3 regions of the Pseudoalteromonas sp. CH_XMU1449-3 genome follow, and region 3 is predicted to be linked to each of the others. Evidence: predicted binding sites of a transcription regulator. Region 3 holds the regulator's gene; each other region holds the start of a gene.
What was found. Region 3 encodes sigma-54, which starts transcription at its own class of promoters, with help from an activator protein. Its sites were predicted from a motif close to GTTGGCACGNNNNTNGNNT; they were not measured.

Region 1 (2,278 bases), on a different contig from region 3:
ATGTGTTTACAGAGAACGTCATTGTTACTGTAGGCTCATCAACGCTTAGCGGTGGTAATGCTTCAACGGTATTTACATCACAGATAGTGTCTGAGATTTTCAACTCACCAAGACCTGTGATTGCAATGATGTCACCTGCGCCTGCAGATTCTGCTTCATGACGCTCAAGACCTAAGTAGCTCATTACTTGGCCAACTTTACCGTTACGCTTAGTACCGTCTGCGCTTACAACAGTAACCTGTTGGTTAGGACGAACAGTACCACGCTTGATACGACCTACACCAATAACACCGATGTATGAGTTGTAGTCAAGCTGAGAAATTTGCATTTGGAAAGCACCTTCAGGATCTGCATCCGGTGGAGATACTTCGTCAACGATCATCTGGAACATTGGTTCCATGTTATCTGATGGCTCGTCTAAATCCATTGTTGCCCAGCCGTTGATAGCTGATGCATAGATTACTTTAAAGTCTAACTGTTCGTCAGTTGCACCTAGGTTATCGAATAAATCGAAAACTTGGTCCATAACCCAGTCAGGACGTGCACCAGGCTTGTCGATTTTGTTGATTACAACAATCGGCGTTAAACCTTGTGCGAATGCTTTTTGCGTTACGAAACGCGTTTGCGGCATTGGACCTTCTTGAGCATCAACAAGTAGTAATACTGAGTCAGCCATCGAAAGTACGCGTTCTACTTCACCACCGAAGTCGGCGTGTCCTGGGGTGTCTACGATATTGATATGGTAGTCGTTCCAAGAGATAGCTGTGTTCTTAGCTAAAATGGTAATACCACGCTCTTTCTCAATGTCGTTTGAGTCCATTACGCGCTCTTCGTTACCGCCGCGCGTTTCTAATGTGCCTGATTGCTCAAGCAGTTTATCAACCAAAGTTGTTTTACCGTGGTCAACGTGGGCGATAATCGCTATATTTCTTAACTTTTCGATGCTCATATTTTTTCTCAGAGAAATTGAATCTCATTGATCCTGCAAGATCTACGCACTCACCTGCGTTTTCACCAGATGTCCCAGCATAGGATTTAAAAGGGCGCATATTATCCCTTAATAATGGCATGGATGAAAGTTTATCCAATATAAATTTATAAACTTTCTTCAGGCTTTTTATAAGTATCTGTTTTATAAATGACAAATTTATGAAAATTAAAGTGAATCTTAGCTCAAAACTGGCGAAATTTTCGTTTTTGAACCATATTTTGGCACTAAATCGTGTTCATAACAGAAAAATTGGCACGCTCAATAATTGTGCAAAACAAGGTCGCACTTTTTACGCACCAGAATGATCTTTTTACGCACCAACTTAGTGCAATAGAAGTTAACAAAACAAAGCCTTGTTTGTTTTTTGTAAGTCTAAACAAGGTGTTAAAAAAATGGCACGAAACCAGCTTATATAAGCGAAAAGCAATAATGCAGCAAAAAATAAAACCCAACAATTGGAGGACACATGTCACAATCGGTTTTAGATTTTATCAAAGAAAATGACGTTAAGTTCATTGATTTACGCTTTACTGATACCAAAGGTAAAGAACAGCATGTTTCTATTCCTCATCATCAAATTGATGAAGATTTCTTCGAAGACGGCAAAATGTTTGACGGTTCTTCAATTGCTGGCTGGAAAGGTATCAACGAATCAGACATGGTACTTATGCCTGTTCCTGAGTCTGCGAAAATGGACCCATTTTCTGAAGAAGCTACACTAATCGTACGTTGTGACGTAGTTGAGCCTTCAACACTTCAAGGTTATGAGCGTGATCCACGTTCTGTTGCAAAACGCGCTGAAGAGTACATGCGCTCTACTGGTATTGCTGACACTGTATTATTCGGTCCAGAGCCAGAGTTCTTCCTTTTTGATGACGTTAAATACAAATCAGACATGTCTGGTTCTATGTACAAAATCGATTCTGTAGAAGCTGCTTGGAACTCAGATAAAGATTACGAAGGTGGCAACATGGGTCACCGTCCAGGTGTTAAAGGCGGTTACTTCCCGTGTTCACCTGTTGATTCATCACATGACTGGCGTTCAGCGACTTGTTTAGTTCTTGAAGAACTAGGTCAAGTAGTAGAAGCTCACCACCACGAAGTAGCAACTGCAGGTCAAAATGAGATCGCAACTCGCTTCAATACAATGGTATTAAAAGCTGACGAAATCCAAGAGATGAAATATGTTATCCATAACATGGCTCACCTTTACGGAAAAACAGCGACATTCATGCCTAAGCCTATCGTAGGTGATAACGGTTCTGGTATGCACTGTCACCAATCTCT
Region 2 (2,278 bases), on a different contig from region 3:
TTCACTTTATCCATAAAGCGTTGCCATTGTGCGCTACTCCATAACGCCTTGTTACTTCCTTGTTGTCCTTTGTGCGTAGTTACATTATCCATACTGTAAACTCCTTGCGGTTTATCGTCCGTTACTCCTACAGCAACTCCTTGCTGTGCTCCATTACCCATCCTTGTAGATTAATGCGGTGATTATCGCTTAGCGATGATATACACAGCATGAATCAAACCTGGAATGTACCCTAATAAGGTTAAAAGAATATTAATCCAGAACTGCGCACCTAAACCTACCTGTAAAAATACGCCGAGAGGTGGAATTAAAACCGATAAAATAATACGTATTAAATCCATGACTCACTCCTTGAAAAAGATAAGCCCAGCCAAAGCTGGGCTATGTAGGGCTTGCTATTATTCAGCAACAATCGTTAATTCATCGATTACTTTGCGAACATCTTCAGCATTTTCAGCAATGCTTACCGCTAATTGCTTTTCTGCATCAGACTCAACAGTACCTTTTAGTGTTACCACACCCATGTCAGTATCAACATCGATGTCTGTACCACCAACTTCTGAGTTAAATAAATAACGTGTCGTGATTACAGTACTGATTTTTGCGTCGGTTAAGTCGCTTTCTGCTGAATCAGCTTTGTCTGATTTCATATGCTTAGCTTTCATGTTTTTAACAACAGTTAGTTTGTTATCAACAGAGCTAACACCGTCTAGGCTAAGAACTAGCTCTTCAGCAAGCTCTTTATCTAATTCGCTATCAACTTTACCTGTAAGTACAACCTTGCCATTCGTTACATCAGTGTTGATGTCAAAGTTGTTAAGGTTTGTGTTCATAAGAAGCACAGTTTCTGCCTTACCATCAATCCAAGCATCTTTACTTTCATTTTCCCAGCTGCTTGCCTGAGCTGACATGCTAGTTGCACCAATTACTAAAGCGGCAATCATAGATTTGTTAAAAGTGTTCATAATCTTTCTCCTTTTGATTAAAGACAGTTTTATTAATGCGACTATGATGCCAACTATTTATTTGTTTATTTTCAGTAAGTTAAACACCCATTCAGCAGCTGTTTATATTCATTTAGGTAAAGATTTACAAGCTGCTCGGTAAGAAGTTCACGATGTTGCAAAAATGGCCACTTAGTTGCTGATTTTATTAATCTGTGGTTAATTTAACGAAGTTGCTTATTAGCGAAAAACACAAGCCACTGATTTATATAGCAATGAACTTTGGCCTAAGCCTTGCTTCGTAATTAATAACTAAAAAATCACCTTTAAAATCACAACAGGGAACTACCATGGCCGTTAAACTTGAAGATCGCCCAATCGATCAAGTAAGAGAAGAAGTTATTGATCAACTCATTTATAACTACAGTCATGCTGTTATTTCAGCTGAAGCATTCGAACGCCGCCTAGACCAAGCAATGGCAGCCACCAGCAACGAAGTACTGGTTGAACTAGTTGCAGATTTAGAGCTAAAAGCAGATATTGACTACAAATCGCATAAGCATGCGCAATTTAAACCTCACTACAGCCACAGCAGCGACAACGAAAGCCTGCAGCTTAGGAGTATTTTGGGTTCAAATGAGCGCAGCGGCCAATGGGTTGTACCAAAAGAAATTCACCTAACAAACTGCCTAGGTTCAATCGAACTAGACTTTAGCGAAGCAATTTTCCAACATCAGCATGTCACCATTTACGTGAACTGTATTTTAGGTAACGACGAAATCTACGTACCAGAACATGTAAATGTGGTATCTAAATTGTTTAGTGTAATTGGCAGTGTAGAGAATAAATCAGTCGCCTTAAATAAAGGCCAAGGCCCAACCATCACTATTGAAGGTAATGTATGGCTAGGCTCAGTCGAGATTTCAGTTAAACGTACCATGAAGGAAAAGTTCATCAGCTTTGCCAACAGCCTAAAAGCAAGTTGGAAAGAAATGAATAAGGTGCAGTAAAGTTGCGAGTTGCGAGTTGCGAGTTGCGAGTTGCGAGTTGCGAGTTGCGAGTTGCGAGATATTGTAGGCGCGATTTTATATCGCGCAATAGGTAATAAATGACGCGGGGTAAACCCGCTGCTACAACCACCGCGCGAAATAAATTTCACGCCTACATCAACCGTAGGCGTCACGCTTGCTTGGCGCGTCGAACATACAACGCTATTCAATCAACCTATGTCTGACCTACAAACAACACCGATCGGCTCAAAACTGACGGCTGAAAGCTGATAGCTCACTAAACTTCACGCCTACATCAAACGTGGGAACGGCTTTAGCCGTGAA
Region 3 (2,278 bases):
GTGCCACAAAAATATCAACTGGACGATTATCAATTGCATCAAAATTAATAGGGGATTCACTCACTATCACAAATGCATGAGGCTCATCTGCGCCGCTCATTCGGCCATGTGGAATAGCAATACCTCGGCCAATGCCGGTGCTGCCTAGTTTTTCTCGGTTGAGTAAAGCATCTAGGATATCTTGTTGCGATAAATGAGGAAGCTGCTGGTGGGCCAGTTCGCTGATATATTCAAGAATTCTTTTTTTGCTATTAAAAAGGACCGCAGCTTTGCTGCAGTCCTGGTTAGTAAGTGAACTTAGTTTCATAATTTAATGTCGAGCTAATTTCTCTTTGTGTTTAATGACTTGGCGATCAAGTTTATCGATCAGTGAGTCAATGGCTGCGTACATATCTTGATGTTCTGTAGAAGCGAACAATTCGCCTCCGTTTACATGTAAAGTTGCTTCTGCTTTTTGGCTTAATTTTTCTACATCTAGAATGACATGAACATTATTAATATGGTCAAAATGCCTTTCTAGTTTTGCAAACTTGGTGTTTACATAGTCTCTTAATGAATCTGTGATTTCTACATGACGACCAGTTAAATTTAGTTGCATAAGCATTTTTCCTTCTATGTAAAACGTCTAAATCAGACTTTTACGCTGATTAGACGGAGGTATTGCTAGAGACTCACGATATTTTGCAATTGTACGTCTAGCTACTTTAATTCCTTGCTCAGCCAATATATCTGCAATTTTGCTATCACTCAATGGTTTAGCTGAGTTTTCTGCAGCGACTAACTTCTTGATTAAAGCGCGTATTGCTGTAGAAGAACACTCACCACCATTTTCGGTGCTGACATGGCTTGAGAAGAAATATTTCAACTCAAAAATACCCCGTGGGGTATGCATATATTTTTGCGTTGTTACCCGTGAAATCGTCGATTCATGCATTTCGACCATTTCAGCAACATCATTTAGCACCATCGGCTTCATTGCCTCAGGGCCATGCTCAAAGAAAGCTTGTTGTTGTTGAACGATACAGTTGGTCACTTTTAATAGCGTATCGTTACGGCTTTCTAAGCTCTTAATAAACCACTTTGCTTCTTGTAAGTGAGAGCGAATAAATTGGCTGTCGCTACTTGATTTAACAGAGCGAGACATAGCTGCATATTGGCTGTTCACTCTAATCTTTGGCATACAATCTGGGTTTAACTCGACTACCCAGCGGCCTTTTACTTTTTTTACTGATACATCAGGTATAACGTACTCAGATTCTTCGCGTACTATGCTATCCGCAGGCTTAGGATTTAAGCTGTGAATAAGCGTCATCACTTCTTTAAGCTCATTTTCTTTAAGCTTAGTCTTTTTCATCAAAGTTCGATAGTCGCGACTCGCTAATAATTCGATATGCTCAGATAAAACCATTTTAGTTTCAGCTAAATATGGCGTATCAGCATCGAATTGGCGTAACTGAATGCACAGACATTCTTGTAAACTGCGCGCGCCAATACCAACAGGATCAAATAACTGAATTCTTTTTAAGACCGCTTCGACTTCATCAAGTTCGATTTCTTCTTCATCGTTATTTTGATTAAAGCTTTCGACGATATCTTCACAGCTTACCGTTAAAATACCTGAGTCATCGATAGCTTCTACAATTGCCACAGCAATCGCTTCATCAGTAGGGCTAAATGGCGTGAGTTGCAATTGCCACATCAGGTATTCGTGAAGGGTTTCGGTTGATGCTCCCTGATAGATAGATTCATCTTCAGGCATTGGCCCTGACGATGTTGAAGGGGCGGCACTCATGTACTCATCCCAGGTAACATCCATTGCTAAGTCATCGCTGACGGTGTCTTTATTGAGAGCATCACTACTTTCTTGCTCGTACTCGCTAGGTGCTTCTTCGGCAGACGCGCTGACTTGCACATCGTCAGACTCCGCTTTTTGCTCATTCTTGCCGGTGCTTTCTTCGTTGTAATCCGCTTCTTCCACTTCAAGTAGGGGATTACTATCAAGCGCTTCTTGAATTTCTTGCTGGAGATCCAATGTACTGAGCTGCAACAAACGAATAGCTTGTTGCAGTTGTGGAGTCATTGTAAGTTGCTGGCCCATGCGCAGCTGTAATGATTGCCTCATGTATCCCTAACAATCCTTTTTAAGTTATCGATACCTGTATAAACACAGTTATCGATTTATTGTCATTGTTATAAGTCTAGCAGATGCTCTAGTCGCTGGCGTAATGGTTACAGCCTGAATTGCTCGCCTAGATATACATCGCGTACAGTTTGGTCT

Region 1: glnA (glutamate--ammonia ligase) is a predicted target of sigma-54. The motif match lies at 1,383-1,401, and genes of this name have one in related genera.
Region 2: WA256_RS16030 (BON domain-containing protein) is a predicted target of sigma-54. The motif match lies at 1,001-1,019, and genes of this name have one in related genera.

Annotation. Positions count from the first base shown of each region.
Region 1 covers NZ_JAYMDY010000012.1:121,567-123,844, forward strand. Annotated here, with positions in the region: gene typA (translational GTPase TypA) at 1-949, opposite strand, end outside; gene glnA (glutamate--ammonia ligase) at 1,458-2,278, shown strand, end outside.
Region 2 covers NZ_JAYMDY010000013.1:127,908-130,185, forward strand. Annotated here, with positions in the region: gene WA256_RS16025 (YqaE/Pmp3 family membrane protein) at 183-341, opposite strand; gene WA256_RS16030 (BON domain-containing protein) at 399-965, opposite strand; gene WA256_RS16035 (LiaF domain-containing protein) at 1,295-1,954, shown strand.
Region 3 covers NZ_JAYMDY010000025.1:15,105-17,382, reverse strand. Annotated here, with positions in the region: gene ptsN (PTS IIA-like nitrogen regulatory protein PtsN) at 1-307, opposite strand, end outside; gene hpf (ribosome hibernation promoting factor) at 311-598, opposite strand; gene WA256_RS19330 (RNA polymerase factor sigma-54) at 626-2,122, opposite strand; gene lptB (LPS export ABC transporter ATP-binding protein) at 2,230-2,278, opposite strand, start outside.